Regions from separate parts of the Cetobacterium sp. ZOR0034 genome, predicted to be linked through region 1. Evidence: riboswitches for the same ligand, from Rfam matches in the RefSeq annotation. Region 1 holds a riboswitch; each other region holds the start of a gene.
What was found. A riboswitch is a leader RNA that binds a small molecule or an ion and turns the genes downstream of it on or off. The one in region 1 is predicted to bind cobalamin.
Positions count from the first base shown of each region.

Region 2: another riboswitch for cobalamin. It lies ahead of L992_RS07880 (sirohydrochlorin cobaltochelatase); the one in region 1 lies ahead of L992_RS00850 (TonB-dependent receptor).
Region 3: another riboswitch for cobalamin. It lies ahead of L992_RS12805 (TonB-dependent receptor); the one in region 1 lies ahead of L992_RS00850 (TonB-dependent receptor).
Region 4: another riboswitch for cobalamin. It lies ahead of L992_RS06780 (sirohydrochlorin cobaltochelatase); the one in region 1 lies ahead of L992_RS00850 (TonB-dependent receptor).

Region 1 covers NZ_JTLI01000002.1:61,054-65,250, forward strand. The annotation lists gene L992_RS00850 (TonB-dependent receptor) at 1-1,830, opposite strand, end outside; cobalamin riboswitch at 1,858-2,026, opposite strand; gene L992_RS00855 (methylated-DNA--[protein]-cysteine S-methyltransferase) at 2,143-2,622, shown strand; gene putP (sodium/proline symporter PutP) at 2,639-4,072, opposite strand.
Region 2 covers NZ_JTLI01000035.1:25,573-29,769, forward strand. The annotation lists gene L992_RS07870 (cation:dicarboxylate symporter family transporter) at 1-272, shown strand, start outside; gene L992_RS07875 (ABC transporter ATP-binding protein) at 303-2,012, opposite strand; cobalamin riboswitch at 2,167-2,343, shown strand; gene L992_RS07880 (sirohydrochlorin cobaltochelatase) at 2,464-3,306, shown strand; gene L992_RS07885 (ABC transporter substrate-binding protein) at 3,355-4,197, shown strand, end outside.
Region 3 covers NZ_JTLI01000113.1:3,921-8,117, forward strand. The annotation lists gene L992_RS12805 (TonB-dependent receptor) at 4-1,971, opposite strand; cobalamin riboswitch at 1,978-2,168, opposite strand; gene L992_RS12810 (NlpC/P60 family protein) at 2,241-2,708, opposite strand; gene L992_RS12815 (META domain-containing protein) at 2,695-3,081, opposite strand; gene L992_RS12820 (hypothetical protein) at 3,124-4,197, opposite strand, start outside.
Region 4 covers NZ_JTLI01000029.1:19,461-23,657, forward strand. The annotation lists gene L992_RS06770 (ABC transporter permease) at 1-747, shown strand, start outside; partial or broken gene msrA (peptide-methionine (S)-S-oxide reductase MsrA) at 803-1,306, opposite strand; gene L992_RS06780 (sirohydrochlorin cobaltochelatase) at 1,383-2,300, opposite strand; cobalamin riboswitch at 2,358-2,540, opposite strand; gene L992_RS06785 (ATP synthase subunit I) at 2,624-2,881, opposite strand; cyclic di-GMP riboswitch class I at 3,041-3,116, shown strand; gene L992_RS06790 (DUF4402 domain-containing protein) at 3,159-3,644, shown strand; gene L992_RS06795 (hypothetical protein) at 3,719-4,183, opposite strand.

The sequences.
Region 1 (4,197 bases):
ATATCCTATGTAATCATAATATTTTTCATTAAATAGGTTATTTACTCCTACACTTACAATTAATCCATCTTTAAAGTCATATGACATAGATATTCCACTTATTAAATAACTATTCACTTTTTCTCTTATATTTTCTTCATCAGATGCATCAAAAGCTTTACCATAATACTCCCAAGAGTTATTTAAAGTTAACTTATCATTAAATCTATAATTAAAGTTCAATACTCCCTTTACATTTGGAACCCCTGGAATATCCTTTCCATCTTTAAACTCTGTTCTCATATATGTCAATGATTCTGAAATCGTCAACTTATCAAAGTAGTGCTCTAATGAAACCTCGATTCCTTTTCTTTTACTTGTTCCATCTAAATTTCTATTACTTTTCTCATCAGTTGAATCATTTTTTCCATAAAAAATTTCGTTCTCAGTCTCAATATAGAATACAGATGTCGAAACATATGTATTTCCTATGTAATCCTTTACTCCAACTTCATAAGTTTCTGTTCTTTGAGGTTTATATTCTCCATCCCAAGCACGAATCTCATCAGTATTTGGAGCTCTAAATCCTGTTGTATAACTTACATAAGTCGATCCTGAATCTGAATATAGATAACTTCCTGTTAGCTCAACTGCATCCTCTTTAAATTTTTTGTTATATTTTATTTTATTTTTATTTTCATCATCCTTCAAACCATTGTACTCTATATTTTGTCTTCTATACCCTTGGGTAAATCTAAACTTATCAATAGTATAACTATTTATTAAAAATCCACCCAATGAATCTTTTTCTGCCTTTCCATTTCCATATGCAAAATCCGTTGTATGTCCTTTATAAATATCTCCGCCTATAACAACATAACTATCATCTAAGTAAGAGTATTTCAATTGTGGTTTTAAGTATTTTATCTCGGTTTTATAGTTACTTCCATTTGAAGAGTATCTTTCATGAGTAAATGTTCCTAATAATTTAAATTCTAAATTAGAATCAATATTATATACATAATCTCCAGCAAAATCATTTTTCTCTGTTTTCCCATCAACTTTCCATGTCTTCGGGTTACTTGAAACTTGAGTTCTATCTCCGTCAACCTCTTCTCTTGTTAAACTTCCAGGAGCTCTAAACTCATTATTCGAATAATTATATTTAAATCCAAACTCTCCATCTGCTAACTTATATCTTGTTCTAAGTCCAAAACTTTCTAAATCATCCTTAGCATAATCTCTATATCCATCTTTCTCTTTTTTTAAATAATCTAATTCTAAAGATAGTTTGTCGTTAATCTTAGTTCCATATATAGCCTGCTGTTTCTTTAACCCATATGATCCTATTTCACTATTTAAGCTACCATAGTTCTTTTTATCCTTTGGCATTTTAGTTACAATATTTATTGTTCCACCAATCGCTCCATCTCCATATAAAACAGAACCTCCCGAAGGAATAACCTCTATTCTTTCTATATTATCTACAGGGATTGAACTTGTTTTATATCCTGATAAATCTATTGAGTTTATCGGTGCCCCATCTACAAGAACTATTACATTTGATTTTGCTGTTGCTCCTTGCCCTCTCATATCAAAAGCCGCATCTGCTCCACCCATCTCTTTAACAGTTACACTCGATACTAATTTTAAAGCTTCCGCTACTGTCTTCGCTCCTCTTTGCTCTATCTCTTCGGCCGTTAAAACAGTTATATTTTTTGGAATATCTGCTACTGTTGCAAAAGTATTTTCACTCGTTATAACACTTTCTTCTAGCTTTACAACTTTTTGTTCTGCCACAGCTAAATTAGCTACAACAACTAATGCTCCTAATAAAAATTTTTTATTCACTTTTTTTAATCCTCCCATTCTGTCACTCGCAGATTTAAATTTTATGGCAGGTATCCTGACTCAACTTCATCCTAACAATAGCCCTTCCCAGTTTCCCAGTGGTTTTACTATCTTCGTCCATTTCACAGTGGCGTGACCGTTTAAGATTCTCACTTAATTCCCTTTTAATTTCAAAACCATACTAATTTATTATACTACAATTATTTTGTTTTTAAAAGTTTTAACCTTTTAACGAACATGTTTTTTTAAATAATCTTGATTTTTTTCTATTATTTCAGTATAATCTAAAATTATGTTTTAATAGGAGGTCTTATGAAAAATATAGTTCCAGGTTATTTTTATATTTTTGATACTCCACTCGGATTACTTAAAATAGAAGCAAATGAAGAAGAAGTCACAAAAATAGAACTCAACAATCCCTCTTCAAATAGAACCTTTAAACTTACAAAACTTTTAGAAAAAGCTTTTAAAGAGATTGAAGAGTTTTTAAACGGAAAAAGAAAATACTTCACTTTTAAAATAAATCCATCAGGAACAGAATTTCAAAAATCTGTTTGGAATGCTCTTTTAAAAATACCTTATGGTGAAGTAAAATCATATAAAGACATTGCCATCGCTATTGGAAATCCAAAGGCTTGTAGAGCTGTCGGAATGGCAAATAATAAAAATCCAATTCCCATAGTTATTCCCTGTCATAGAGTTATTGGTAGTAATGGAAAATTAACAGGTTACGCGTATGGATTAACTTTAAAGGATGAATTATTACATTTAGAAAAAAAAGGTACAAAATAATTTTGTACCTTTTTCATTATGCTTCAACTACCCTTTTACAGAATACTTTCTCAGCTATATAAACTGTTATTAAATTTGTCATAAATCCTGGTAATAGCTCATACATATAAGCATCTAATCCAATAACTTTCCAGATTAAAAACACAAATGTCCCCACTAAAATTCCTGATAAAACACTTTTTGCACTTACATCTTTTAAATATAAAACACCTATTATTGCTGGTCCAAATATTGTCCCAAATCCTCCCCAAGCATATGCAACTAGCGATAAAACTTTAGCATTTTGATTAAGAGCAAATAATAAAGCTAGTAATGCAATCACTACTACACAAACTCTACCTACAAACATAATCTCTTTATCTGTAGCATCTCTTTTTATATATTCATAAAAATCTTCAGTTAATGTTGTTGATGATACTAATAGTTGAGAATCTATTGTAGACATTATTGCAGATAGTATTGCTGCTAATAAAATTCCAGCCACCCAAGGGTTAAATAACTCTTTTATCATATAAATAAATATCTTCTCTGCATCTCCACCAAGTTGACTTACCTCTTTAAATAAAGGAATTCCTAATAATCCAATTGCTATAGCTCCAATTAGTGATATTAATACCCAAATCATAGCTATTCTTCTAGATTTCTTTAACTCTTTTACATCACTTATACTCATAAATCTAACTAAAATATGTGGTTGTCCAAAATAACCCAATCCCCAAGCTAAAGATGATAAGATACCCATAACTCCAATATTCTTTCCACCTTGTTTAAATATATCAAAAGTTATTCCCTTTAACTCTATTCCTTGCTTCACAGTTTCTAAATCTCCTATTTTATAATAAGCCATTACTGGAACAGCTATTATTGCCATAAACATAAGAGCTCCTTGGAAGAAATCTGTCCAACACGATGCCAAATATCCACCCATAAATGTATACACAACGATTGTTACTGCTCCGACTACAACTGCCACCTTATAATCTATTCCAAGTATCGACTCAAATAATTTTCCAGCAGCTACTAATCCAGATGAAGAGTATATTGTAAAGAAAAATAGTGTTCCTACAGCCAAAATTTTTCTAATAGTTCCCTTATCATCTTTTAATTTTCTTTCTAAAAATGTTGGTAAAGTCAATGTATCTTCAATCTCTGTTTCTACTCTTAATTTTGGTGCTATAAACTTCCAGTTTAAATAAGTCCCTATTGCAAGACCTATTACAACCCAAATCTCCCCAAATCCTGAAAGATAAACAGCTCCAGGTAAACCCATAAGCAACCAACCACTCATATCACTAGCTTGTGCCGATAATGCAGTTACCCAACTTCCTACTCCTCTTCCACCGATTAAGTAATCCTCTGAACTGGAGGTTTTACCATAAAAGTAAACTCCCACTCCTATTAAAAATATTAAATACGCTCCAAATGTTATAAATGTTTCTACTCCTATCATTTTTCTCCTCCGAAATTTTTTTTAAATAAAAAGAGGGTCACCTAAGTACAACTGTACCTAAGTGACCCTCATTAAAAGAATCCTATAAAAATAATCTTTTTTTAAAGTTATTTCCCCTTAGATAC
Region 2 (4,197 bases), on a different contig from region 1:
CAATCAGTTCGTTAGGAATCGCAGGAATTCCAGGAACGGCAACAATGGCAGCATCAGTAGCTTTATCAGGTACTGGTTTAGCAGCTATGTTCCCTTTAATCAATCCAATTTTAGCAATCGACCCAATTATCGATATGCCTAGAACAATGTTAAACGTAATCGGATCGGTTACAAATGCATTAATGGTTGATAAGAGTTTAGGAAATCTAAATACTGAAGTTTATCAAGATATGGAAGCAGGAAGTGAAGCAAACTCTTCTGATGATGAATAATTAAAAAAGTCACCTTTGGGTGACTTTTTTTTATCTGATTCCATTGTAAAGTTTGTAAAATTTTCCTTTTGAAGCCAAAAGTTCTGAGAAGCTTCCTTCTTCAACAATATTATTTTCACCAAGGACATAAATTTTATCAAAATCCTCTAGTAAACTTAATCTATGAGTTATAGCTATAAGAATTCTATCGCTATATTCCTCTTTTATATTTTTTAAAATAGATTTCTCATTTATGATATCTAGTGCATTTGTAGCTTCATCTAAGAGAATTAAATCTGGATTTTTTAAGAATAATCTAGCCATGGCAATCTTTTGTTTTTGTCCAGAGCTAGCATGAACTCCTCCTTCTCCAATTATAGTGTCTTTTCCAAGAGAAAACTTATCAAAAATCTCATATACATAGGATTTATCGATTGCAAATTTTATCTCTTCATCTGAGAAATTTTCTTTAACAAGAGTAATGTTTTCAATCATGCTTCCATTGATTATATAATCACTTTGATCTACAATGGCCAATTTGCTTAAATAACTTTTAAAAGTTATTTCGTTTAAAGGAATTCCATTGATTAAGATTTTACCTTCAGTTGGAATAAGAGATCTTTTTAAAAGAGAAGCAGTAGTACTTTTTCCGATTCCACTTTCACCGACTAAAGCGATTTTTTCGCCTTTATTTATTTTTAGATTAAAGTTTTTTAAAATACTGTTTTCTTCAAAAGAGAAGCTTATATCTTTAAATTCGATAGATTTAATCTGCTCGTTGAAATCAAAATTACCGTCAGGTCTATCTTTTAAATTTATAATCTCATTAAAACGATTAACTCCAGATATTCCTTTCTGATAAATATCAACTAAGCCAACCATTCTCATAATACGTAATCTAAATCGATCAACAAGCAATAAGAAAGATAGTATAATCCCCATAGTAACACCATCTTTTATATATAGATATCCACCTGCGAGTATAATTATAAGTTGGGTTATATTAGAATAGAATGTAACTCCAGAAACAATTAAACTAGATGGAATCATATTTTCCTTCTCGCTATTCAATAAAGATTGATTTTTTTCTAGAAATTTATTTTCTGCATATTTTTCTAAATGATTATCTTTTAAAAATGAGATGGTTCTTAGAGTGTCATGAAAATTAGAGGATAGTATTCCTGAGTTTTTTCGTACCAATCTATGTCCAGCCTTCATTTTTTTATTTTCTTTATATACAAAGAAAAGAGTCAATGGAAGAGGAAATAAAGTTATTAGAGATAACTTTAAATCAAAATCAATCATAATGAAAATGGATGCAATAATTGTAATAACCGAAAATATAAAGTCTTCTAATCCTCTGTGACAAAGTGTTGAAACACTATCTAAATCACTTATTACTCTAGAAATTAGATCACCACTTTGATTTTTTTTAAAAAATTCAGCAGGTTGAGATAATAATTTCTTCACAAGGTCATTTCTCATGGATTGTTTTATTTTACTTCCCATAAGTTTTCCATTAGCTTGAGAATGAACTGCAAAAGCTAGACGAAGTATATATAAAACTATTAAAATTATTGAAAACTTTAGCAGTAGATTTATATTTTTAGTTGGTAAGGCCTCATCAATTAAATTTTTTATTAAAAGAGGAGAGTAGATATCTATAGCAGTCATTGCTAGTCTTATCGAAAGAAAAAAGAGTAGTAATTTTCTTTCTTTTTTTAAATAATATAACAAAGATTTAGATGAAGTTATTTTCATAGAGTTATCTCCTTTGTGTGTTATTAATTTAATAGTAACTTTTTTTATATATAAAAGTCAATACTTTAAGATATAAATAATATAAATAATAGATGATAATGTTATAAATTTTAGATAATTTGATTGAAATTTGTACGATAAAGTGTTAATATTACATATAAAGAAGAGTAATGGTTCTATAGATTAAAAGGGAATTGAGTGTAAATCTCAAACGGTCCCGCCACTGTATAGAGGACAAAAGCAGTAATACCACTGAAATGAAAAGTTTTGGGAAGGGCTGTTAGTAGGATGAATCTAAGTCAGGAGACCTGCCATTATTAAAGATTCTGCGAGGACGGAGAAGCATAATATTGATATATTTGACTTCTCTTTAAAATTCATTGATAAAAGAGAGGTTTTTTTATTGGTGAAAAATTTGTATTACTATAAAAAATGTATATGAGGAGAGAAGATGGATTTTTATAAGGACTTAGAAAAAGGAGCGGTTGTAGTTGCTCATTTTGGAACTACACACGAGGATACTAGAGAGAAAACAATAGATGTTATAAATAAAAAGATAAAGGCTGAGTTTCCAAAATTGGATTTTTATCAAGTGTTTACTTCAAGAATAATAAATAGAATTTTAGCTAAAAGAGGAATAGAAAATTTAAATACAACTCAAATTTTAGAAAAATTACTGGTGGAGGGATATAAGCATGTAATCCTTCAGCCAACATATATAATAAATGGAACAGAGATGGAAGCATTAAAAAGAGAAGTTGAAAGTTTTACAGATAGATTTGAAGATATAAGAGTTGGAACTCCACTTTTGACATCAGTAGAAGATTACTTTCATCTTTTAGAAGTTTTAGAAGATGAGATAGGAGATTTATCGAAAAGTGAAGCTGTCGTTATGATAGGTCATGGAACGGAACATCCAGCACACTCAACATATCCTATGTTAGATTATATAGCTAGAGATTTAGAAAAACCTATTTATGTAGGAACTGTGGAGGGATATCCAGGGTTAGATAAGGTTGTTAAAGAGCTAAAGAAAGATGGAAAAGAGAAGGTTACACTTATGCCTCTTATGTTTGTTGCTGGAGATCATGCAAAAAATGATATAGCTGAAGACTGGAAAGAGGCTTTAGAAGAGAATGGGTTTGAAGTATCTTTAAACTTAAAAGGATTAGGAGAAATAGAAAGAGTTCAAAATATTTTTATTGAAAAGGCTAGAGAGTTAGAAAATATAAGACCTGAAGATATTCTTGTAAAAAAAGCTGAATATGCAAGAGGGAGAAAAGCAAGCCATTAAACTTGGAAGAGATAATCTCTTCCGTTTTTTATTCAAAGGAGAAAGAATATGAAAAAATTATTTTTATTTTTATTACTAACTACGCTTACCTTTTCAAGTGATTCTATAAGAGTTGTATCAACATCACAATTTACAACTGAGATGTTGTTGGCTATAGGAGCAGAAGATTATTTGATTGGAACATCTTTTTTAGATGATGAGATTCTTCCAGAGCTCCAACAGAAATATAATAAAATTCCTGTTTTAGCAGCAGGAGCCCCAACAAAAGAGTTATTTTATTCATTGAATCCAACTTTTTTAACAGGATGGCAATCAATAGCAACACCTAAAAATCTAGGAACTATTGAAGAATTAAAAGAAAATGGAGTAGAAGTTTTTTTTACAAAATCTCAAAAAACATCAAATATAGATGATATCTATGAGGATATTTTATATTTTGGAAAAAGATTTAATCTTGAAAAAAATGCAAATCAAGTTGTAAAAAATATGAAGTCAGATATAGAAGAAGTGAAATCAAAAAATTTAGGAAAGAAAAAGATTAAAATATTTGCTTATGATAGTCAAGAGTCAGCACCATTTGTAATTGGAGGAAATGGAATAGGAAATACAATGATGGAAATAGCTGGAGCTGAAAATATTTTTAGAAAAAGTAGCTTTAGTTTTGGAACTGGAAGTTGGGAGAAAATATTAGATGAGAATCCCTTAGCAATAATTGTTATAGATTATGGAGATAAAAGTTATGAGTCAAAGATAGATTTCTTAAAAAATCGTTCTCCAATATCAGAGCTTGAAGCTGTAAAAAAAGATAGATTTATAAGAATACCTCTAAGTTATCTATCTTCGGGAATAAAAGTGAGTAAAGGAATTGAAAAAATTTCAGAAGGGTTGAGT
Region 3 (4,197 bases), on a different contig from region 1:
ACCTTAGAATTTATAAGTCGCTTCCAACGTATAAATTCTTCCATCCCCTCTATTATATTGTCTTATATCATCCCAATATCCCACATATGTTGCATATTTTTCATCAAACAAATTATTAACTCTTCCAGTTAATGTAAGAGATTCTAAAGGTTTATAAGACAATGAAATATCAACAGTTGCATAATCTCCTTGATCCTTTTTTCTGATATTTGTAGGATCATCCGAGTCAAAATATCTTCCATAGTAAATTACATCTGCGTTTCCAACTATTTTAGGTGTAAATTCATATCTTGCACCAAATCCCAATTTCCAATTAGGAATAAAAGGAACCTCTTTATCTTTTAAACTATCAAATTTAGAATCTTTTATTTTGTGATATATATATGTTATTGATGTATTTAAAGTAAGCTTTTCAAAATAATGTTCTGCAAAAATTTCTACACCGTATCTCTCAGTATCTCCAATATTATAATATGGGAAATTCGAATACTCCTCACCACTATAATAGATTTCATCTCTTGTCATCTTATAGAATGTTGACAAACTTATATATGTATCATTTATATAATCTTTCACACCAAACTCTATTGTATCTTGTGTTTGTGGGTTTAATTTTTCAGCATTTACTGTATAACGCATCTCTGATATTAACGGAGTTCTAAAATCTCTAGATAATTTTCCATAAACAACGCCTGATTCATTATAGGAATATCTCGTTTCCAAAGTGTAAGAATAGTCATTATACTTTGTCTTATTTTTAGTATCCCACTTCTCTTCTGGAATAGGTGATCTATTTCTAAAATAATAGTTATACTCTGCAGTATTGTATCTAACACCTTGTAAAAATGTAAATTTACCTCTTTTATTTTCATTCATTAAGAATATTCCATAACTATCTTTTGTTGAATCATCAATTCGTTTATCTTGTGGAGTCGCAATCTCTTTAGTTAAATCAGTTCCTAACATAAAATAATCACTCTCTGTATAGTTATGCTTTAATTGAATTTTCCCATAAAATTTTTCCTCATCATCTTTAGGAATTACGGTTCCTGTTTTTGGATTATGAGTTTCAAATTTCTTTTCATAAAAACCTAAATAAGAGTACAGTTGAGTTTTTTTATTCAAATCATATCTATATCCTAAGTAATAATCATTGCTATGTGATTCACCTCTTGAAATATTCCCCGGATTTCTACTATCATTTTCATAAATATCCTCTGGTACATCACCATCTTTAGCATATTTTTTTTCATCTCTTGTATATCTAAAGTCAATCTCTCCATCATTTAAATTATATTTTGTACTTAGCACAAAGTTCTTTCTTTTACTAAATATATCTCCATATTCATCGCCTCTTTTATCACTTCTTTGTAAGCTAGAGTTATATCCAATACTTGTTGCAATTTTTTCTGTCATTTTTGTATTCACACCAACACCAAATTTATTAGATTCATGACTTGATACAGATCCTGATATATGCCCTGAATAATTTTTCCCCTCTGAAAATGAATCAATTTTTTTTAATCTAATATTTACAATTCCTCCAATAGCTCCATCACCGTATAAAATCCCTCCACCGCCAGGAACAACTTCTACTCTTTCAATATTTGCTATTGGAATATTTGTTATCTGATCTCCTTTTATAGGTACTCCATCCAATGTTACTATGGTATTTTTTTCTGCATGAACAGGACTCCCTGCTCCACGCACATCAAATCTAATACTATCATAATAATGTGATACAATAACTCCAGGTGCCATCCTTACAATATCCACAAGATTTTGAGCCCCTTTTTCAACTATCTCTTCACTTGTTATAACTGTTATATTCGCTCCTGTTTCTTTGATATTGGTTTCAAAATTATCTGTGGTTATAACACTTTCTTCCAGTTTTATAATCCTCTCATCTAACTTTGAATAAGCCAAAGTTGTGTAAGTCAAAAGACTTAGCACCATGATTTTTCTATTCATTTTTCCTCCCTCGAAGTATCATCTTAAAAGTATCCTGACTCATTTCACCCTACTCGCACCTCTTCCCAAGTTACCTCAGTGAGCTTTTGTGCTTTCGTCAATGTTACAGTGGCGGGGCCGTAGTGGAATTTAACCACACTTCCATATTAAGATGTCATTTTTTAGTACTTCACATGTTAACACATCTTACTTAATATTTTCCAATATAATTTTTTTATAACAAAAACTTTATCTGTACATTTAAAATATAATAACAATTTAGGTATAATTTACAAAACCTTTCTAACTTGCCACAAATGCTTATTCCAATAATCATCAACCTCAGAGATAATCACCCCTCTAGAGGTTGATGCATGTAAAAATCTATTATTTCCTAAATAAACACCTACATGACGTATTTTTTTTCTACCAATTTTAAAAAATAACAAATCTCCAACTTCCCAGTGAGTTCTATTTTTTATTTTTTTCCCTTCTAAGGACATCTTTTCAGTTGTCCTAGGTAAACTAACTTCAAACTTCTGTTTATATAAGTGTTGCATAAGAGCTGAGCAATCTACTCCCGATTTAGTAGTTCCACCTAATCTATATTTAGTCCCCTTCCAATTGTTGTAAAAGCCTGAAATTTTAACTACTCTAACCTGTCTTTCTTTTTCACTAATTTTAGCTGATGAGCACCCTGTCAACAAGAGTAAGAACAAAATCATTATATTTATTAATATTTTTTTATTTCTTAACAAAATTTAATTCCACTCCACTTTTTGTAACTATTCGAATTCCATTTTCTGTTATTCTAACCTCTTGTGCTTCTTTTAAGTTTTTTAAATACCCTTGCTCTTGTAACATTAAATTTTCTGGTCCCATCATTCTAGTTGTACCTATTTCCCCCACAGAAATTTTATCTCCATCTATTTTATAAGTTGCAAAATATCTATTCACTCCAGAATTACCTACTATTTTTTCCTTCTGAAAAAAAACATCAATCTGACTTTCTTCAATTACATTCTCTAAACTGTAAGTATTATCGAGAACTTTTGATAACACATCTACCTTTTTAGCAAAACATCCTCCCATTAAAAAAATCGCAAACAAAACTAATACCAATTTCTTCATAATTTCACACCTCACCTTTTTTATTTAATAATATTTTATAAACTAATTTTCTATATAAAACTTTAAACGAACACTCTCTATAATATTTTCATTTTTATCAAAAATTTTATAATTAATTTCCGACCCTTGAATTAAATGATTTAACTTATCAATACAAATAGAAGCTCTTCCATTTTCAATTTTCATTCTTCCAAAATCTAAATCTATCTCTTCACTTTCTCCAAACTCATCTATCTCTTCTTCTATATCATTTACTTTTATTTTAAGACCACTATATTTTCCAGACAATACTCCCGTTTCCTCTAATAAATAATACCCTTGAACCTCTCTAAAATCATCAATATATATTTTTTGCCCAGGTATATACCATTTATCTAAGGCTATCGTCTTTGAAACTTCATTTTTCATAGCTAATATAAAAACTTTATCAATCAAAACCTTTTTTACTCTATTGTAACTAAGACTTAATACCTCTCCCTCAATTCTATAATTCATATTTAAATCCAAGTTTTGAGGCAACTCTAACCCTATATAAATCTCTTTCGTATCATTAAATATATCATCATTTAACTGCTCGATATAAATATTAGGATATACCTCTTTTAAAGGAACAATTCTAACATTTTCTAAACTTTCTTGCTTCTCTATATTTTCCTGAACGATTTTCAATGAAGCTTCTTTAGCTAAATTCAATTTTAGTCCTTCCGAATTTACCTTGTTTTTAGTTATTTCTAGATCATAATCATTCAAACCTATCTTTTTTATAATCAAATATTTTTTACCATACTCCTGTTTCTTCAAAATCGGAGTTTTATAATCAAAATCTAAATATATTTCAGGATTAAATTCAGGCATATTAATACTTAGTTTCAAAACTTCTTTTCTATCCGAATATTGATACTCTATCTCTAGTTCATATTTACCTTTTACCAAGTTCCACTGATCTACCATAAGTTCCATTTTTTGCCGATTCAAATTTTTCCATCTCAGATTTATAGTAAGTCCACCCAACTCTATATTTTCAACTGTAAAACTATACTGCTCCCACTCCACATTTTTTTGAAGTAAAACATTTCCATCTTTTTTTATAATAACTCTTTCCAAATCTTTTCCTAT
Region 4 (4,197 bases), on a different contig from region 1:
TTTGGTAGTTCAGAAAATGCTGTTGGAAATGAGATGTCTTTTGCTATTGGAAGAAAAAATAGCCCTATCACTTATAAAATTGTTGGAGTTTTTAAAAATCCATTAGAAGAACTTGTGAAAGTTATGGGTGGACAAAGAATCCCTAGATTTATGAGAACCCCACTTAACACGTATGATAAAGTTTATAATCTATCTACAGGAGGATATAACTCTATAATTGTAGAATCTAAAAACCCTGAAGAGTTAGCTACTGATATGAGTGCTGCTAATAAAGTTTTAGAGGATATTAGCGGAGTTAAAGGACTATATCAAGTTGAAACTATGAGTAATGCTGCTGCTTCATTTGATAAAATTCTAAGTACTTTAAATCTATTTATAACTTTTGTTGCTGGTATCTCACTTTTTGTTGGTGGAATCGGAGTTATGAATATAATGTTAGTTAGTGTTATTGAAAGAACAAAGGAGATCGGAATAAGAAAAGCAATTGGTGCTACAAACAAAGATATACTAATTCAATTTTTAATGGAGTCTGTTATTTTAACAGGAATCGGTGGAGTTGTAGGTGTAGTTATTGGAGTTTCGTTAGCTCTTATAATTGGATACTTTGTAAATATCCCTCCAGTATTTTCGATATTTTCAATATCATTAGCACTCGGAGTTTCAACATTCATAGGAGTTATCTTCGGAGTCACACCAGCTAAAAAGGCTTCACAACTTAATCCTATAGATGCTTTAAGAGCTGAATAACTTAAAAAAATAAACCCCGTATAGTTAAAAACTAAAACGGGGTTTTATCTTTTTATTTTTTATCAACTAAAATAGATTCAAAATTTTCTAAATCAATATGACAATAACCATTTGGATTTTTCTTTAAATAATTTTGATGATATTCTTCTGCCAAATAAAAATTTTCCAAAACTTTTATCTCAATTTGAATTTTTTCAGAATAACTTTGCTGTAGAATTAATATCTCCTTATCAATTATTGATTTATCATTTAAATCAGTATAATAAATCCCTGTTCGATACTGTGTTCCTCTATCATTACCCTGTTTGTTTAAACTAGTTGGATCAATAATTCTAAAATAATATTTCAAAAGTAGAGGTAAATCTATAATATTTCTATCATAAATCACTTTTACTGTTTCGGCATGACCTGTATGTCTGTATATAACATCTTCATAGCTTGGATTTTCTGTAGAACCATTAGCATAACCTGAAACAACATCTATCACTCCAGATATTTTTTTCATATAGGCCTCTACTCCCCAAAAACATCCTCCGGCTAAATAAATCTCATGAATATTTAAGTTTGAATCGATATTTTTAATTTTCATAAAATCACCTCATCTACATTATATACAAAATTTGTTAATTTTAATACTAAATATCTTTACTTTTTGCATATCCAGCTTTTTTTTCTATAATATCAATACTTCTATGCTTTTCTAAAAATTTTGCATTCCCTACAAACATATCTTGAATTTCAGGAATCTCTCCTAAAGGAGTTAATTTTACTTTTACTTTGAATCCCTCTTTCTCTAAGTTTTCTTTCCAATCTCCAGCTATATCATTTTTTGCATGATCTCCAGCTACAAACATCATAGGCATTAAGACAACTTCTTTCTTTCCAGCTTTTTTCAATTGTCTCACAACAGTTTCAAAAGTTGGATATCCTTCAACTGTTCCCACATAAATTGGTTCATTCATATCTTTTGCCATATAGTCAAACATTGCATAAGCTGAAGTAGCAGAATTATATGTTCCATGTCCTACTAAAACTACTCCTTCTCTTTTCCCTAGAGGTGCTGCTATTTTCATTATCGCCTTTATTGCGTCTTCATAATGATGTGGATCTGTTAGAAGTGCATCCCCTATTCTCAAATTATTAAAATCTTTTGAATGAAGTAAAACCTCTCTTTTTATTGACTCCATTTCCACACCATCTATTATATTTGTTGGTTGTATAATAACATTTTTATACCCTTGTTTTTTTAATGAAGTCAAAACTTCACTCGGATTATACTTCTTTATTCCCTCGTTAGCCTCTACTCTTTTAGCAACAATTCTCGAAGTATAAGCCTCAAAAACATCAGCTTTTCCTTCAAAAGCCTTAATTGCTTTTTGATTGATTCTATCGATTGTTTTAGCTCTCGTGTCTTTATGTGTAGTTCCAAAATGTGTCATAATTATAGCACTTTTTCCCCCTGTATAAAAATTTGAGTCCTCAAAAGCATCTTCACCATGAGCTAGAATTAATGCTGATGACAAACAAAATAGTGATAATAATAATTTTTTCATAAAAATAACCTCCCAAATATAATTTTAAATTTGAGAGAAGAGCTTAAACTCTTCTCCGTCCTCGCAGATTATAATGGCAGGTCTCCTGACTCAGATTCACTTTACTCATATTCCTTCCCAAATTTTAAAATAAAAATTCAGTGGATTAATCTATTTTCATCCTCTTTACAGTGGCGGGACCGTTTAAGCTTTTCACTCAATTCCCTTTTAATCTTTCGAACCATTACAGAGGTATATTATCATTACATTGTATTTTTTTCAATCATTCTATAAAAAAAGAATACTCCGTGAGCTATATATATATTATGTTGATATTTAAATATCTATTTTCTTTTATTCTTATAAAAATATACAATATATATTCTAGACACTAAAGCTCCGATTAATGCTGCAAAAAAGTTATAACCATTGTTTTGTGCCAAGAAATAAAAACCCCCTAAAAGAATAATAATTCTCACTAGAGATGTGATAAATATAAATAATGACGGATTTTTAAATCTTTTACTTTCATTTACTCCAAAATCTAGACTATAAAAAAATAAAAACCCTAAAACAATCCCACCTACAAATGCAATAACCATCCTACTCATCTCCTTATATTTAAAGAATTTACACCATTAATTCCATATTTTTATTTACTGTAAAATAAACAACTTTCCTTGCAATTAATCTACATTTTAAAATATACAATAAAAGTATTTGACTTTTTTTATTTTTTGTTATATTATTTTAATACAGTCTTTATATTTTGGCAAAATAAGGGAAACCTTATGACGCAAAGCTACAGGGTCTTTTAAATGACAGCCAGCTACACTTTATAGTGTAGTTGGTTTTTTTGTTTTTATTAGGAGGGAATTAATGAGAAAAATTTTAATGTTAAGCACTTTATTTGGGGTGGTGTCTCTAAATCTTTTATCAAATGAAGGACAGTCTAATCAAGCAATAATGCAGATTAATGCTAAGGTTTTAAAACCGCTAACAGTAAAAGCTGATAAAGATCTAGAGTTCGGCGATATTTTACCTGGAACTTTCAATCAAGCTTTTTCTAGTTTCTCGCTTCAAGGAGAATCTAATTCGAAAGTTAGAATAACTTTTGAAGGTGTAAAATCTGAAGGAGATAGTTTTAGAGTTCCTTTAAAAAATGGGAATAATACTTTCACAATTTTATTTAATTGTACTCAAATAAATAAACCTGGTGAATGGATTACTCCTGGAAATGATGTTATTGAATTATCTGACTCAGGAAAACAGATTCTGAATATTGCTGCTTCGACTGATGTAAGTCGTGACCAAGCTCCGGGAATATATTCAGGGAATTTCACTTTAAAAGCTCATTATAATTAATTGTCATAATCAAATTCACAATAAAAGACATCCTTCATAACAGTATAATTACTATTACAAAGGATGTCTTATTTTTATCTTTCAGCTCTTATTTCGCTTACAACTTCTAATAAAAACTTCTTACATTGATCATTTTTTATTGTATAATAAACCTCGTGTAATTCGTGTGATGGAAACTCTGCTAATAAAATATTCATAGCCATTCTATCTCTATAAATATCACTTCTATTTAAGCTTCTCTCTATTCTTCTTAGACTCTCTTCATCTTCTTCTAAAAGATTATCTACAATTGTATTTGCATTTTTTATCATAATATCTAGATTTGTTAATCTATCTCTACGATTTCTGACTTTGTTCTTCTCATAAAACTTCTTTCCTTTGTTTAACTCTTCTAAAAGACCAAAAAGATTTAATTCAGGATTTTTCTCTAATATATTTAATATCTTTCCGTATATTATATTACTCTCTTTATCCTCAGGACTTTGTTTTTCTAAAGCCATCATATATTTTTTTGAAATTTTTACTAATATCTCATTCATTGGAAATTCCTCCA